Regions from separate parts of the Streptomyces sp. NPDC051173 genome, predicted to be linked through region 2. Evidence: riboswitches for the same ligand, from Rfam matches in the RefSeq annotation. Region 2 holds a riboswitch; the other holds the start of a gene.
The links. Region 2 has a riboswitch for magnesium ahead of AB0435_RS17575 (NRAMP family divalent metal transporter). Riboswitches for the same ligand answer to the same signal wherever they lie in the genome.

Region 1: linked by a shared signal. The riboswitch ahead of AB0435_RS32790 (hypothetical protein) and the one ahead of AB0435_RS17575 (NRAMP family divalent metal transporter) in region 2 are both predicted to bind magnesium.

The regions. Positions count from the first base shown of each region.
Region 1 covers NZ_JBFBBD010000118.1:79-3,413, forward strand. Annotated here, with positions in the region: partial or broken gene AB0435_RS32785 (hypothetical protein) at 1-913, opposite strand, end outside; gene AB0435_RS32790 (hypothetical protein) at 1,157-1,429, opposite strand; M-box (ykoK) riboswitch at 1,680-1,858, opposite strand; gene AB0435_RS32795 (hypothetical protein) at 1,988-2,482, shown strand; gene AB0435_RS32800 (cation-translocating P-type ATPase) at 2,614-3,335, shown strand, end outside.
Region 2 covers NZ_JBFBBD010000029.1:39,868-43,202, reverse strand. Annotated here, with positions in the region: gene AB0435_RS17580 (DUF4232 domain-containing protein) at 1-135, shown strand, start outside; gene AB0435_RS17575 (NRAMP family divalent metal transporter) at 157-1,800, opposite strand; M-box (ykoK) riboswitch at 2,096-2,270, opposite strand; gene AB0435_RS17570 (mechanosensitive ion channel domain-containing protein) at 2,452-3,108, shown strand; gene AB0435_RS17565 (Orn/Lys/Arg decarboxylase N-terminal domain-containing protein) at 3,172-3,335, opposite strand, start outside.

The DNA.
Region 1 (3,335 bases), on a different contig from region 2:
AATCCTGCCGCGTGTACGGCTTCCCCGTGACGGGGCTGGTGTAATTGAAGTCGGGTTCCTGCACGGCCATCGCCACAGTACCGAGCTGGCCTCGGTACTGGTTCAAGTACCGGTACGCGTTGTTCATGTGCGGCTTGTTGTACGGGAGGAGGTCCGGTCCGCCGACCCCCACGCCGTGCTTCTTGGCGAACTCGAACGACTTTTTCATGTAGCCGTTGTCGTCTCCCCAGCCGCACGGCCAGAAATTGATGTACTGCACCACAGTGCTGGCCTTGAACACCTTCTTGGCGTAGGCCGCGTTCTCCAGCTCCGCGTTGAAGTATGCGTCACAACTGAAGTGAGTCTTGTCCTTCGCTGTGTCCACGGAGACCGAGCTCTCCGGCAGATTGACACCGGTGACCCGTCCGTCGAACCGCTGCGCCAGCGCCTTCAGCAAATGCTGGAACCGATTCTGGACGTTCTTGTTCCACTGCGCCGCGACGGCACCGGGCGGGCCGGGGACGGGCCCGTCGACGTTGAGCTCCGGGGCGGCCCCTCCCGCATATTCCGGGTCCGTCAGCAGGTACTGCGGAAGCCGCGTCGGCGGTGCGAAGAACCGGTCCTGAAGCTGGATGAACACCTTCTTGTGCTGTGCCTCGACCTGACGCACCACCTGGTCGACGGCCGAGAAATCGTAGCGGTTCTTCTCCTTCTCCAGCATCCCCCACGGGACCACTACTTGCACACCGTCGATATCGGACCGCCCCAGTAGTGGCTTGGCGGCGGCGTCGAACTCTCCGATGGACGTGTACAGATAGTTCGCCGCATGACCACGAGACTGTGACGGGGCGGCCACGGCCGTACCACAGGCCGCCGCTGTGAAGCCCGTAAGCGCGACGACCGTAGCCACACGCCTGCGACTGACCTTCGACATGAAGTACCCCCGTGACGAAACCTTGTTTATCGCGGATCGCGGTGTGATCTCCGCCGAGAGCCCGGTCCGTGACAACCGATCAGAGTTTTTCGAATCTGGCCTGGACATGCGGGCCAATATGGCAGGGCGGCGTAAGAGAAGTATGAGAGACACCAGTTGACGTCGGGTGGGTCGGGCGCGCGTGCGATAGGTTGCCCGCCATGACTGAGCTTGGACCCGTCGCCTGGCCACCGGCATCGAGCGCTACACGTGAACGGAGGCGTGGCCGGGGTCGTGTTGCGGAGACCGCTCAGGGTTCTCCAGTGCCTGCTGCACGAGGTGGACGGCGAACGGGAGTAGCAGGTGGGCGAGGAGGCCCGCGCCGGCGGCGTCGGCGACGCCGGCGAGAACGGGTCCTGCGTAGGTCAGGGCCCGCCGCAGTGCGGAGTGGTACGAGTCGGAGCTGAAGTCGGGCAGGGCGACAGTCAGAGTGAGGACGGCGTCGGCGGTGTTCGGCCAGGCCAGTTGGATGCGCACAGTGGTCTCCGAGCAGGACATACCCGGTCGCGGACGGGCGCACGGAACAATTCGCACGGCACGCCTGGGGGCCGACCCGCACGAGTGGCGCGCGAAAGTCAGTGGAAGCGTCGGCGACGGGTGAGTGGTGACGGGCGAGTTCGGCCGGAAGCGGGCTCCGGACTATGCCAGGGACCCAAGCCCCTCACCTCCTCGCGGCCTGGGCACTCGAGGGTGCCGGGCATGGGCCGAGGAGCCCCCGCGTCGCGGGAAGGCACCTCTCTCGTCACGGTTTCAGCACTGCGCGGCGTATTCCCGGCCGCAGTCGGCCGGGCAGCCACCTGGGCGCACCCCTTAATCCGGAGTGAGCTGTCCTGACCCGGGGCGTCTCTCGACGTTCGGGGTCAGTGGCCTGTGTCCGCGCAGAAGCCTCACCCAACGAGGTGCTGCGTACATCGAGAATCACGAAGGCGCGCGGGCGCTGTCAAGGCACGTTTAGGGAAACGGGAGATGGCGCAGGTTAACGCCGGTGGGCAGTTTCACGTAGGAGTCATGTCCTTATCGGGAATTGGAGATTCCATGAGTGAGAGCGCCGGTATACCGTCTTCGTCCTCGGTGCGTCCGCCCGGGCTGGCGGGTGCGTTGGGGGCTGTGCAGGCGGTGGCGGACCACGTCCCCGGTGCCGGCCTGGTGAAGGGGGCCGTGAACGGGACGCTGGACGTGGTCGGTTCGGTCTCTCCCGGGGCGCGCCGGGCCGCGGTGTACGCCGGTGTGGGCCTTCTGGGCGCGGTCGGTCTCGTCGAGTGGCCGGTCGCGGCGGCGGGCGCCGCGGCGGTGTGGCTGACGCAGCAACGTCCCGGGAGAGACGGAGCGGCGGAGGCCGCACCGGCCGGTCAGCAGCAGGACTCGCCCACCGTCTCCGCCACTGCCCCGAAGCGTGCGAAGGGAGCGGCGAACACTGCCCCGAAGCGGACGAAAGGTGTGTCGAAGGCGTCATCGGTCCAGGCGGGCGGTCGGCGCAGTGTCACGGTGCCGATCGATGACGAAGCCTCCTCGGGCCGGCCGCCCGGCTGATCGCCGGGCAGTGATCGTCGGCCGCCCGGCCGTCCCGGGCACAGCACTCCTTCTCCGCGCTGTGGTCCTGACCGGTGCGGATATCCCATGAGGGTAGGACAGTGGTTCTGCGTTCGTTGACCGGTCTGCCCATGGCCGGTCTTGGGCTCGTACTCACGGCGCCGGCCCGGGCCGTGGGCCGTCTCGCTCCATCGGCCGACGCGCTCTTGCACGGAGCGGGCGAGCTGGCATCGACGGGTGTGCACACTGTGGTGAGCGGGGCGGCCGAGGCATCCGCGACAGCCGTGCGCGTGGCTCGGGTCGCCCGTAACGCGCTTGTCCCCGGAGACGGTCGTTGGCGTGCCGGCGGCCGGATCCAGCTGCCCTTGCGCCCGCACCCGGAAGCCGCCGACATGCCGCGGCTGGAGGAGGCCGCGCAAAAGGTGGCAGCCGCTCTGCTGGAACATCCTGATGTTCTCCTCGCCTACTGGGACAACGGTCTGTCCCGGCTGGTGGTGCAGGTGGTTGAAGACGACCTGGTCGGTGCGATCGAGAACCGGGCGGAGAAACTGGCTGCCCAGCACGGGCTGAAGCACTCCGGCGGGAATGCGGACCCGAACCTTCCGTATCCGGGGGGTGTCGGTGACGTACGCGCGGCGGTCGTGCTCCTGGGATGTGATGCGGCGGGTGTCGCCGTGGCGCTGCTGGCGCAGGTGATGCGGTGGCAGAAGTCGCCGCGGTTGGTCACCGCGGCGGTGACGCTGTTACGGGAGGACTCGCGGGTGCGAGGCGTGCTGCACCGTCGGCTCGGTGCGGCCGGGGCCGACCTGGTGCTGGCGGCGGTCAATGCCGCCACGCACGGTCTCGGGCAGTC
Region 2 (3,335 bases):
GAGGTCTTCCTCGCCGACGCCGACGGCTCCGCGGACGGGTCCGCCACGCTCTCCCTGCCCGAGGGCACGTGGATCGACGACTCGGCGGCGGTCACGTACTGGCAGTCGAACGCGGCGGACGCGCTGGTGTGGTGACCTCCCGTCGGGAGGCCGGGCTCACTGTCCGAGTGCGACCCGGACGAGCTTGATGACGACCAGGACCATCGCCGCCAGGAGGTACGCCCGCAGCGCCCCCATGCCGATCTTGCGGCCGGTGGCCATGACCGGGCGGGCGAGGGTCTCCAGCGGGGGCATCCGCCAGGTGTCCCTGCCGGTGCGGTCGATGGGGTCCTCCTTCGTCCCGGTGCGCCGCCGGGTGAAGGCGTAGCCGGCGGCGAGCACTCCCGCGACGCCGCAGGCGGCCATGATGTCGAGGATCGCGCCGGCGGTGATGTCGGGGAACAGGACGGAAGCGGTCAGGATGACCGAGAGGGTCACCAGGACACCGACGACCGCCGCGGTGAAGGCGTTGGTCTTGGGACCGTTGGTCCACGGCCCCAGGACCTGCTTGTCGTTGCAGAGCAGCAGCAGGAAGACCGAGGCGGACGGGAGCAGCACCCCGGCGAGGGTCTGGACGCCCTCGGTGAGCAGGCCCAGCGGGGAGCCGGGGATCAGCACGATGGCGGCGGCCGCGGCGACCAGCCCGGCGTAGACCGCGTAGAAGCCCTTGGCGCCCTTGATGCCGCGGTGCAGCGAGTGCTTCATGCCGAGGACGTCGCCGATGGCGTAGGCGGTGGACAGCGAGACCGCGAACGCGCCGATGATGGAGGCGTCCAGCAGGGCGATCGCGAAGAGCACTCCGGCGAGCTTCCCGGCGTGCGCCTCGATGCCGGTGGCCAGGCCCCCGGCGTCCGTGAAGTCGCCGAAGCGGCCGGTGCCGGCGAAGGCCGCGGAGGCGATGCCCATCATGGCGGCGGCGCCGATCACGACGACGCCGATGCCGAGCCAGAGGTCGGCCTTCTCGTACTTCATGAAGCGCGGGGTGATGCGCTTGTCGATGACGTACGACTGCTGGAAGAACAGCTGCCAGGGCGCCACGGTCGTGCCGACTATGCCGATGATCAGCAGCATGACGGTGGCCAGCTCGCCGGAGCCGCCGGGGATGACGGGGACGACGAAGTCGTGTGCCATCCGCGAGGACTTGGGGTGGACCAGGAAGTAGACGGGGACGAGCAGCAGGCTGCCCGCGCACAGGGCGATGGCGACCCGCTCGAAGCGGCGGAAGGACCCCGTGAACGCCGAGGCGATGATGATCGCGGCGGCCAGGATCACCGAGGCCACCTTGGGAAGCCCGAGATAGCCGGTCGCCAGGGTGATCCCGATGAACTCGGTGACGAGCGTCAGCGCGTTGAGCAGGAACAGGTCTATGACGGAGAACGCGCCCCAGAACTTCCCGAACCGCTCCAGGATGAGCCGGGCGTGCCCGACCCCGGTCACCGCGCCCAGCCGCAGGACCATCTCCTGGTTCACATAGAGCACGGGGATCAGCAGGAGGAGCGTCCACAGCAGGCTGGTGCCGTAGTTCTGGCCCGCCTGGCCGTACGTCGCGAAGGCCCCCGCGTCGTTGTCGCCGACCATCACGATCAGCCCGGGGCCGACGATGGCGAGGAGCGTCTTCAACTTGGCGGACAGGCCCCGGCGTTCGCCGTGGTCGTCCTGCTTGATGGTGCCGAGGGCGCCGCGGATGTCGCCGAGGTGGGCGTCGTCCAGCACCGCGCTGCGGGGCGCCGGGATCTCGGTGTCGGTGATCAGGTCGGTCATGGGGAGCCTCCCGGACGCCTGGGCAGGCGAGGAGTCGGTGGCGCGCGGACACGCTCCACCCACGGGCGCGCAGCACTGCGACCCGGGTCGGCCGGGGGCCGGGCGGGTGAGGGCGGTGGCGCGGTCGTGCCCGCGGGGAAGGTGGTTACCGTGTGCCGGAGAAGGGCGAGGGCATGCGGAAAGAGGGGCGACTATGGCCCGGACTACTGCAACTGCAATCCATGTCTCTCGCCTCCTTCCGGCCGGGACGCGCGGCGCGTCGACGACTCGGCAAGGAGCGGACCGGGCATGCCCCGGTTCACCCCAACTCGTCAGAGCTTTGGCACTGCACGGCGTGATCCCCTTCGGTGGGGAAGCCACTTGGGGTCACCCCTTAATTCGGGGAGACCTGTCCTGACCCTGGGCGTCTCTCGACGTCGTGGGGTCAGTGGCCTGTGTCCGTACAGACGCCTCACCGAACGAGGTGCCTTCTGATTTCGAACCTCCAGAAGCATAGACCCTTACTTGCGCAACCGCGCAACCGTTTGGCCAAGGCTTGACCTGGGCGGGATCCGGCGCCGGGCGGAGCGCCGCATTCGGTGCCCCGGGACCGTGGGTAGTCTGCTGCGCGACATCCGCACCACAAGGGGCTCATCGGTGGACCACGACAGCATGACCGCAGACCCCGTCGCCGTCGGGCACCGGCTGCACTGGCGCGGGGTGATCCGTACGCGGCGGGCCGTCGTCATCACCTCGCTCGCCGTCGGCGGGCTCGTCGTGTCGCTCACCTTCGGCGGACTGCTGGGCAGCCCCGGCAGCCACCAGTCGCTGACCTCCCGGGTGATCGCCGGCGTCAGCGCGGGGGTCTTCCTGGTGGGCGCCCTGATCGCGGTCCGCGGCGCGACGGACGACCTGGTGAAGCTGCTCACCGGCCGGATCAGCGACAACCGCTCCGCCGCACTGCGGGTGATATGCCTGCTGTCCGGCTACGCGCTGGTGATCCTGGGCGCCCTGAGCCTCCTCAGGGTGCCGTGGGGGAAGCTGCTGCTGGGCGGTGCGCTGACCGGTGTGCTGCTGGGCATCGCCGCCCAGCCGGTGCTGGGCAACATCTTCGCGGGCCTGGTGCTGATGGTCGCGCACCCCTTCACGATCGGCGAGCGGATCAGCGTGCAGTCGGGCCCGCTCGGCGGCCGCATCGAGGGCGAAGTCGCCGACATGACCCTGCTGTTCGTCGAACTGCGCACCGACGACGGCCGGACGCTCATCCCCAACAACGCCGTACTAGGCGCGGCCATCGGGCCGCCCCACCGCGAGTCGACGGCGGCGTGACGGCCTGACGGTCTGAGGGCGTCGACCGGGCGGAGTCCGTGACCCCGCCCGGTCCACGTGTCCTCAGGAGCGCGCCGGCGCCTCCTGCCGTGCCTCGTCCCCGTCCCCGGCCTGCTGCGCCGGGATGCGGCGTACGCACTCGATGAGGTAGTCGCCGCTGTCCTGGTCGAGGGTGACGCCGTGCGTCTCGCTGCGGAAGCCGGGGAAGCGCCGGTCGAAGGACTCCA